2 regions of the Providencia sp. genome follow, and region 1 is predicted to be linked to the other one. Evidence: predicted binding sites of a transcription regulator. Region 1 holds the regulator's gene; the other holds the start of a gene.
The links. Region 1 encodes PhoB, which activates phosphate uptake and scavenging genes when phosphate is short. Its sites were predicted from a motif close to CTGTCATAAAACTGNCNNAT; they were not measured.
Positions count from the first base shown of each region.

Region 2: the regulator PhoB is predicted to act here: its motif matches at 1,527-1,546, upstream of serA (phosphoglycerate dehydrogenase).

Region 1 covers NZ_JBQDNB010000001.1:277,699-281,277, forward strand. The annotation lists gene phoR (phosphate regulon sensor histidine kinase PhoR) at 1-935, opposite strand, end outside; gene phoB (phosphate regulon transcriptional regulator PhoB) at 959-1,648, opposite strand; gene sbcD (exonuclease subunit SbcD) at 1,993-3,213, shown strand; gene ACTH6U_RS01295 (AAA family ATPase) at 3,210-3,579, shown strand, end outside.
Region 2 covers NZ_JBQDNB010000018.1:8,254-11,832, reverse strand. The annotation lists gene ACTH6U_RS13990 (LysR family transcriptional regulator ArgP) at 1-320, opposite strand, end outside; gene rpiA (ribose-5-phosphate isomerase RpiA) at 523-1,182, shown strand; gene serA (phosphoglycerate dehydrogenase) at 1,562-2,812, shown strand; gene ACTH6U_RS13975 (5-formyltetrahydrofolate cyclo-ligase) at 2,868-3,458, opposite strand.

The DNA.
Region 1 (3,579 bases):
TTTACGCGTAATTTTTCATCAACATTAAACTCAAATTGGTGCTGGCCGTGACTCAGACTCAGCGCTTCTTGTTCAATCATCTTAAGAATAACGGGAATATTAACTTGTTCGTCCAGATTAATATGAGGGGCGATTTCAATTCGTGATAACTGCAATAACTGCTTGATCAGATTATCCATTCGATAAGCTTGCTCTTGCATCACATTCAAGGCTTTTTTGTTAACCGCAGAGGTCCCTTCTTGATCATCCATCACTTCAAGATACCCTTGAATGACCGTTAATGGTGTACGTAATTCATGACTCACGTTAGCAAAAAAGTCTCTACGAGCCTTTTCTAATCGTCGTTTTTCCGTCACATCCCGGGCAACCATTAAAAGCTGCCCCTCAGTGTAAGGCAAAATACGAAACTCGACAATTTCACCACTGTTAAGCTCAATTGTCAGCGCTTGATCATAACTCTTAACCGTAAAATAGCGGCTAAAATCAGGATAACGCAACAGATTAAAAATATGCTGCCCATTATCTTCAGGCCAACGAAAACCTAATAAATGCTGCGCATGGCGATTACACCAAAAAATATTACCTTCCGTTGTCATCATCACTACCGCATCGGGTAATGATTCAGCCCCGCTGCGAAAACGCTTAATTAGCTGCCCTAGCTCACGACGACGTTTACGGTTACGTTGCTGCATTTGATAAATGCCATAAAATATTGGCTCCCAACCCCCTTTACCTGCGGGTGGAAGCATGCTTTTATCTAACCATAACCAATAGGATAATTTTAGCAGGTTATACCCGTGCCAAAATAATGCAGCTAGCAAAGAAATGACTAAAAGCCATGCTAGATGGCCTATAAATACTGATAATATGAGTGCGGGTAAAATAAATAAAAACAGCCCCCAAATTAGCTGTTTTATGGATAAACGTTCAAGCACTTGGGTCTCTCCCTAATGAATTCTCAGTAACGAACAGAGAAACGGTATCCAGTACCACGTACTGTTTGTACCATTTTATCATGCCCTTCTGTTTCCAGTGCTTTTCTTAAACGACGAATATGAACATCTACGGTTCTATCTTCAACATAAACATTGGCTCCCCAAACATTATTTAATAGCTGTTCACGGCTATAAACACGCTCCGGATGAGTCATAAAAAAATGTAATAATTTATATTCGGTTGGTCCCATATCGATAGGAATTTCACGACAAGTAACACGATGAGAGGTTGGGTCAAGCATCAAGCCATTCATTTCAATAATATCTTCTGTCGCCATTGGCGAAATTCGGCGTAAAATCGCTTTTACGCGAGCAATCAATTCTTTTGGCGAAAAGGGTTTGATTAAAAAATCATCCGCGCCCACTTCTAAACCTTTCACGCGATCCTCTTCCTCACCTCTGGCAGTCAACATCATGACAGGGACATCGCGAGTTGCGCTATCACGCTTCATATGTTTAATAACCTGAATGCCAGAGCCACCTGGGATCATCCAATCGAGTAAAACTAAATCAGGTAACGGGTCAACAAGCTGCGCAATTGCAGAGTCATAATCATCAGCTTCAATCGGCTGAAAACCATTCTGTTCCAATACAAAACAAACCATTTCACGGATGGGCGTCTCATCTTCAACAACTAGAATGCGTCTTGCCATGATTGTTCCTGTAAATAAGAAGATATTTTTAATGTGAACGCATTATGCGTCACTTTTATGACAGAATTATGACTATTATCGGTGATGACTGACATTCCACCTAATAATTACAGGAAAAGATCATCTAAGTGAAACATTAATCACATAGCGCAATATAATTATCATCCATTTGCAGACTAATAATTATCTTACTGTAATAACAATTTTAACGGCTTTATTCACATCACAGCATCATTTTCCATTGCATAACACTCCATCGTATTACCGCGATAAGGTATACTGACCGACAGAATATCGAGTCCTCTTCACTAATAAAATGGCACAATCACAAGGAATGATAGCTCATGCGCATGATCCACACTTCTGACTGGCACCTTGGCCAATATTTTTTCACTAAAAGTCGTGCCGCTGAACATCAATGTTTTTTAAATTGGCTTATTGAACAAGTTACGCTCCATCAGGTTAGCGCAGTGATTGTCGCAGGGGATATTTTTGATACTGGCTCACCGCCGAGCTATGCACGAGAACTCTATAATAAATTTATCGTCGATTTACAAAAAACTGGATGCCAGTTGGTTATTTTAAGTGGAAACCACGATTCCGTTTCCGTTCTCAATGAATCCAGCTCTTTGCTGGCTTACCTCAATACCAGCGTAATAACCTCTGGCGCTGAACCTAATATTATTACTTTAATGGATAACCAAGGATTGCCTAGCGGCCTCGTCTGCGCCATCCCATTCCTGCGCCCTCGAGACATTCAGATAAGTATTGCGGGACAAAGTAGTGAAGAAAAACAATTATCACTGCAAACGGCAATTCATGACTATTACCAAGCCAGCTACCAACTTGCCGTCGCACAACGAGAAACACTAGGCCTTGATATCCCGATTATCGCGACAGGGCATCTCACCGTTGTCGGCGCAGCGCTGACAGATTCAGTCCGCGACATTTATATTGGCACACTTGACGCGTTTCCTTCTGGCGCATTTCCACCCGCAGATTACATTGCCCTAGGGCATATTCATCGACCCCAAGTCATTGGTGGCCAACAACATATTCGTTATTGCGGTTCACCAATTCCATTAAGTTTTGATGAAGCACAACAACAAAAAAGTGTCTGTCTGGTTGAGTTTAATGGCAGCACGCTTACTGATATCACTCAATTACCAATTCCAATTTCGCAGCCACTACAAAGTGTCAAAGGGTCTCTAAAAGAAATCCAGCAACAACTGGAAGTTTGGCAAGACTATCAAGGTGATAAACCGGTATGGTTAGATATCGAAGTCGCGTCACAAGACTATCTTTCAGATATCCAACAACGTATAGAAGCCTTAACCCAAACCTTACCAGTTGAGGTCGTATTACTGCGCCGAGCACGTAAACAAAAGCAAGGACAGCAAAGTGTATTAGCCAATGAAACACTCAATGAATTAACTGCTGAAGAGGTCTTTTTACGCCGTCTTGCAGAAGAATCACTTGACGATGCCGAACAAGAACAACGCTTGCGACAACTGTTCAAACAATCCTATGACGCACTACGTTCAGAACAAGAGGGTCAAGCATGAAAATCCTGAGTCTTCGCTTAAAAAATATTAATTCACTAAAAGGCGAATGGAAAATTGATTTCACGCAAGAACCTTTTGCTAGCCAAGGATTGTTTGCGATAACTGGTGCGACCGGTGCAGGTAAAACCACCTTACTGGATGCGATTTGTCTCGCGCTTTACCATCAAACACCTCGTTTAGGCTCTCTATCTGCTAGCCAAAATGAGCTCATGACGCGCCATACGGGCGAATGTTTAGCGGAAGTTGAATTCGAAGTAAAAGGTGTTGCTTACCGCGCATTTTGGAGCCAACGTCGTGCAGGCGGTAAATCTGAAGGAAACCTTCAACAGCCTAAAGCCGAGCTAGCGACGGTAGCTGATGGGCAAA
Region 2 (3,579 bases), on a different contig from region 1:
AAAAACCAAGTTGCTAAACTATCGGCGTTGACTGCAAGTGATAAAAGTAATGGGGTTGAGCCACCGTTTTCATCTCCGAGCCATTGTTCTTCTAATAATTCAACTTGATGAAGTAGTGCTAATAGCTTTTGCCCTTGCTCCGTTGGATGCGGCGGTACTGTTCGAACAAGCAGTGGCTGCCCAAATAGGTTCTCTAACTGTTTGATCCGTTGTGAAACAGCAGATTGAGTGATACAAAGTTTTTGGGCTGCACGTTCAAAACCTCGTTCACGAATGACGGCATCCAGTGCTTGCAACGCGCGGTAATCAGGGCGCTTCATCGAGAAATCTCCTTTTGTTATTCTATTGCGCACTATGCCATAGTTTTACATATAACACCTGAAATTATTATCCACACTCGATAAAACACAAGAACTAGAGCACAAACATCACTAACAAAACTGCAACTGACAACATGTCCGGTATATACTATTGTTTGATAGAACTTAATGACGACTTAATTAAATAGCAAAAGGTACTAGCATGACTCAGGAAGAATTGAAAAAAGCGGTAGGCTGGGCAGCATTGGAATATGTCAAACCGGGCACTATTGTTGGTGTTGGTACAGGTTCAACGGCATCTCATTTCATTGATGCGTTGGCAACAATGAAAGATAAAATTGAAGGCGCAGTATCCAGTTCTGAGGCATCAACACAGAAATTAAAATCACTGGGTATTCCTGTGTTTGATTGCAATGAAGTGGATTCATTGGATGTATACGTTGATGGCGCAGATGAAGTTGACCATCATATGAATATGATCAAAGGCGGTGGCGCGGCATTGACTCGTGAGAAAATTGTTTCTGCTATCGCAAAAACGTTTGTGTGTATTGTTGATCAATCCAAATTAGTTGATGTGCTAGGTAAATTTCCATTACCTATTGAAGTGATACCGATGGCACGTAGTTATGTTGCGCGTGAACTCGTTAAAATGGGCGGAACACCTGAATATCGCCAGAACGTAATAACTGATAACGGCAATGTTATTTTAGATGTTTACAATTTAAATATTGTTAATCCTGTTGCGTTAGAAAATAAAATTAACGGTATTGCAGGGGTGGTAACAGTAGGTTTATTTGCAAATCGTGGTGCTGATGTTGTTTTAATGGGTACTTCAGAAGGCGTGAAAACTATTAAATTATAATTTCAAATTATTGAAATAAAATTATATAAATCAACTAATAATATGTAAGCCAGCTAATGAATTTATTAGTTGGCTTATTTTTTTATCGTTTGAAAATCAAACTACTAATTAGTTTTATCGATATGACCTAGTTAAAATTTATTTTAATTTTTTTTATAACAACCTATTTTGGTGAGATATGTCACAGTAATGGGCATTACTTAGGCAAAATCCTTATATTGTGTTACCCCTCCTGATTTTCTGTGGTTTAACTTCTTTTTCCTCGCACTTTTTAGAGAGTACAAGGCAAACGATTGTATTGATACTGCGCCGTTTTTTGTTATGTTGGTACACGGAAGATTCATCTGTTATAAATTTTAAGCACGATAGGGTAGGGGAAATGGTTAAGGTATCTTTGCATAAAGACAAAATTAAATTTTTACTGCTAGAAGGTGTTCATCAAAGCGCAGTTGATAATCTAAAGGCAGCAGGCTACACCAACATCGAATATCATAAAGGCGCATTGTCAGACGAAGAATTAAAAGAAGCGATCAAAGATGCGCGTTTTGTTGGTATTCGTTCTCGTACTCACTTAACAGAAGAAATTTTTGCTGCAGCTGAAAAATTAGTCGCAGTGGGTTGTTTCTGTATTGGAACAAACCAAGTTGAATTAGATGCGGCGGCTAAACGCGGTATTCCTGTTTTCAACGCACCGTTTTCAAATACACGTTCTGTAGCTGAAATGGTGTTGGGGCAATTACTGCTCTTGTTACGTCGTATTCCAGAAGCGAATATGCAAGCTCATCGCGGTATTTGGGACAAGCAAGCAAAAGGCTGTTTTGAAGCACGTGGCAAGCGCTTAGGTATTATCGGTTATGGTCATATTGGTACTCAATTGGGGATATTGGCCGAAGGTATTGGGATGGATGTCTATTTTTATGATATCGAAAACAAGTTACCTTTAGGCAATGCCACTCAAGTGCGCTCATTAACTGAGTTACTCAATATGAGTGATGTAGTTAGTTTGCATGTGCCAGAAACACAAAGCACTAAAAATATGATTGGTAAAGAGCAGTTTGATCGAATGAAGCCGGGCGCAATTTTTATTAATGCCGCTCGCGGTACGGTCGTTGATATCCCTGCTCTCGCCGCTGCTTTAGAAAGTAAACATTTATCAGGTGCCGCTGTGGATGTTTTCCCAACAGAACCTGCGACTAATAAAGATCCTAATGACCCATTCTTGTCTGAACTGATTAAGTTCGACAATGTGATTCTGACGCCACATATCGGTGGTTCAACGGAAGAAGCTCAAGAAAATATTGGATTAGAAGTTGCTAGCAAATTAGCAAAATACTCTGACAACGGCTCAACGCTTTCAGCGGTTAATTTCCCTGAAGTATCGCTGCCAGTACACACTGATGATACTAACCGTTTACTGCATATTCATGAAAACCGTCCTGGTATGATGAATAGCATAAACCAAGTGTTTACGGATAATAATATTAATGTTGTCGGACAATACTTGCGCACAACAGGTAACGTCGGCTATGTCGTCATTGATGTTCTAACTCAGAAACCGAATCAAGCTGATGATGTATTAATTAGATTAAAAGAACTGCCGGGTACTATTCGTGCACGTTTGTTGTTCTAGTATCGGTAATAGTATTAATAAATACTGATGAGTTTGAAATGAATATGGCGCTAAATTACCAGCGCCATATTTTTTGGGGTGTGATAATTTCCGGCAACGGTATATCCCAGTGTGCTACGGGAAGCGTTTCAACTTGCTGGCAATCGTGAGCAAGTCCTATGGGGATAAAACCTTTCTTTTGCCAATTCACCAGCGTTCTGTCGTAAAACCCGCCTCCCATTCCCAATCTTTGACCTTTATTATCAAAAGCAACCAACGGGATCATCATAATATCGAGCTGCTCAAGAGGTAAAACATAGCGAACATCTAAAGGGGGTTCTTCAATATTAAAACGATTTTTAACGAGAGGCGTCTCAGGGGCATATTGTAAAAAGAGTAAATTATGCGCATTGAAAGGGTGTAATACAGGAAGATAGACATTTTTCTGTTGCCGCCACAAGGCATTGATGAGCGGTCTTGTATCAATTTCACCATCAAAAGAGAGAAATAAAGCAATATTTTTTGCTTGAATGATTTCGGGTTGCTGTAGTGCATTATGCATGACTTGCTGCGCAGCAATGTGTTGCTCATCACGACTGAGTTGTTTTCGGGCGGAACGAACTGATTTTCGTATCTGTTGGCGCATGATGGAAAGTTTATCTTGCATAACAAAACCCTTCATAGGCTCAATATGAAAATATTAGTTAGAGATGATTATTATAGGATGCTTATGTATACGATGTATATTGTAATTTAAGTAGGATAAAACGGTAGGGTAAAAATAGATA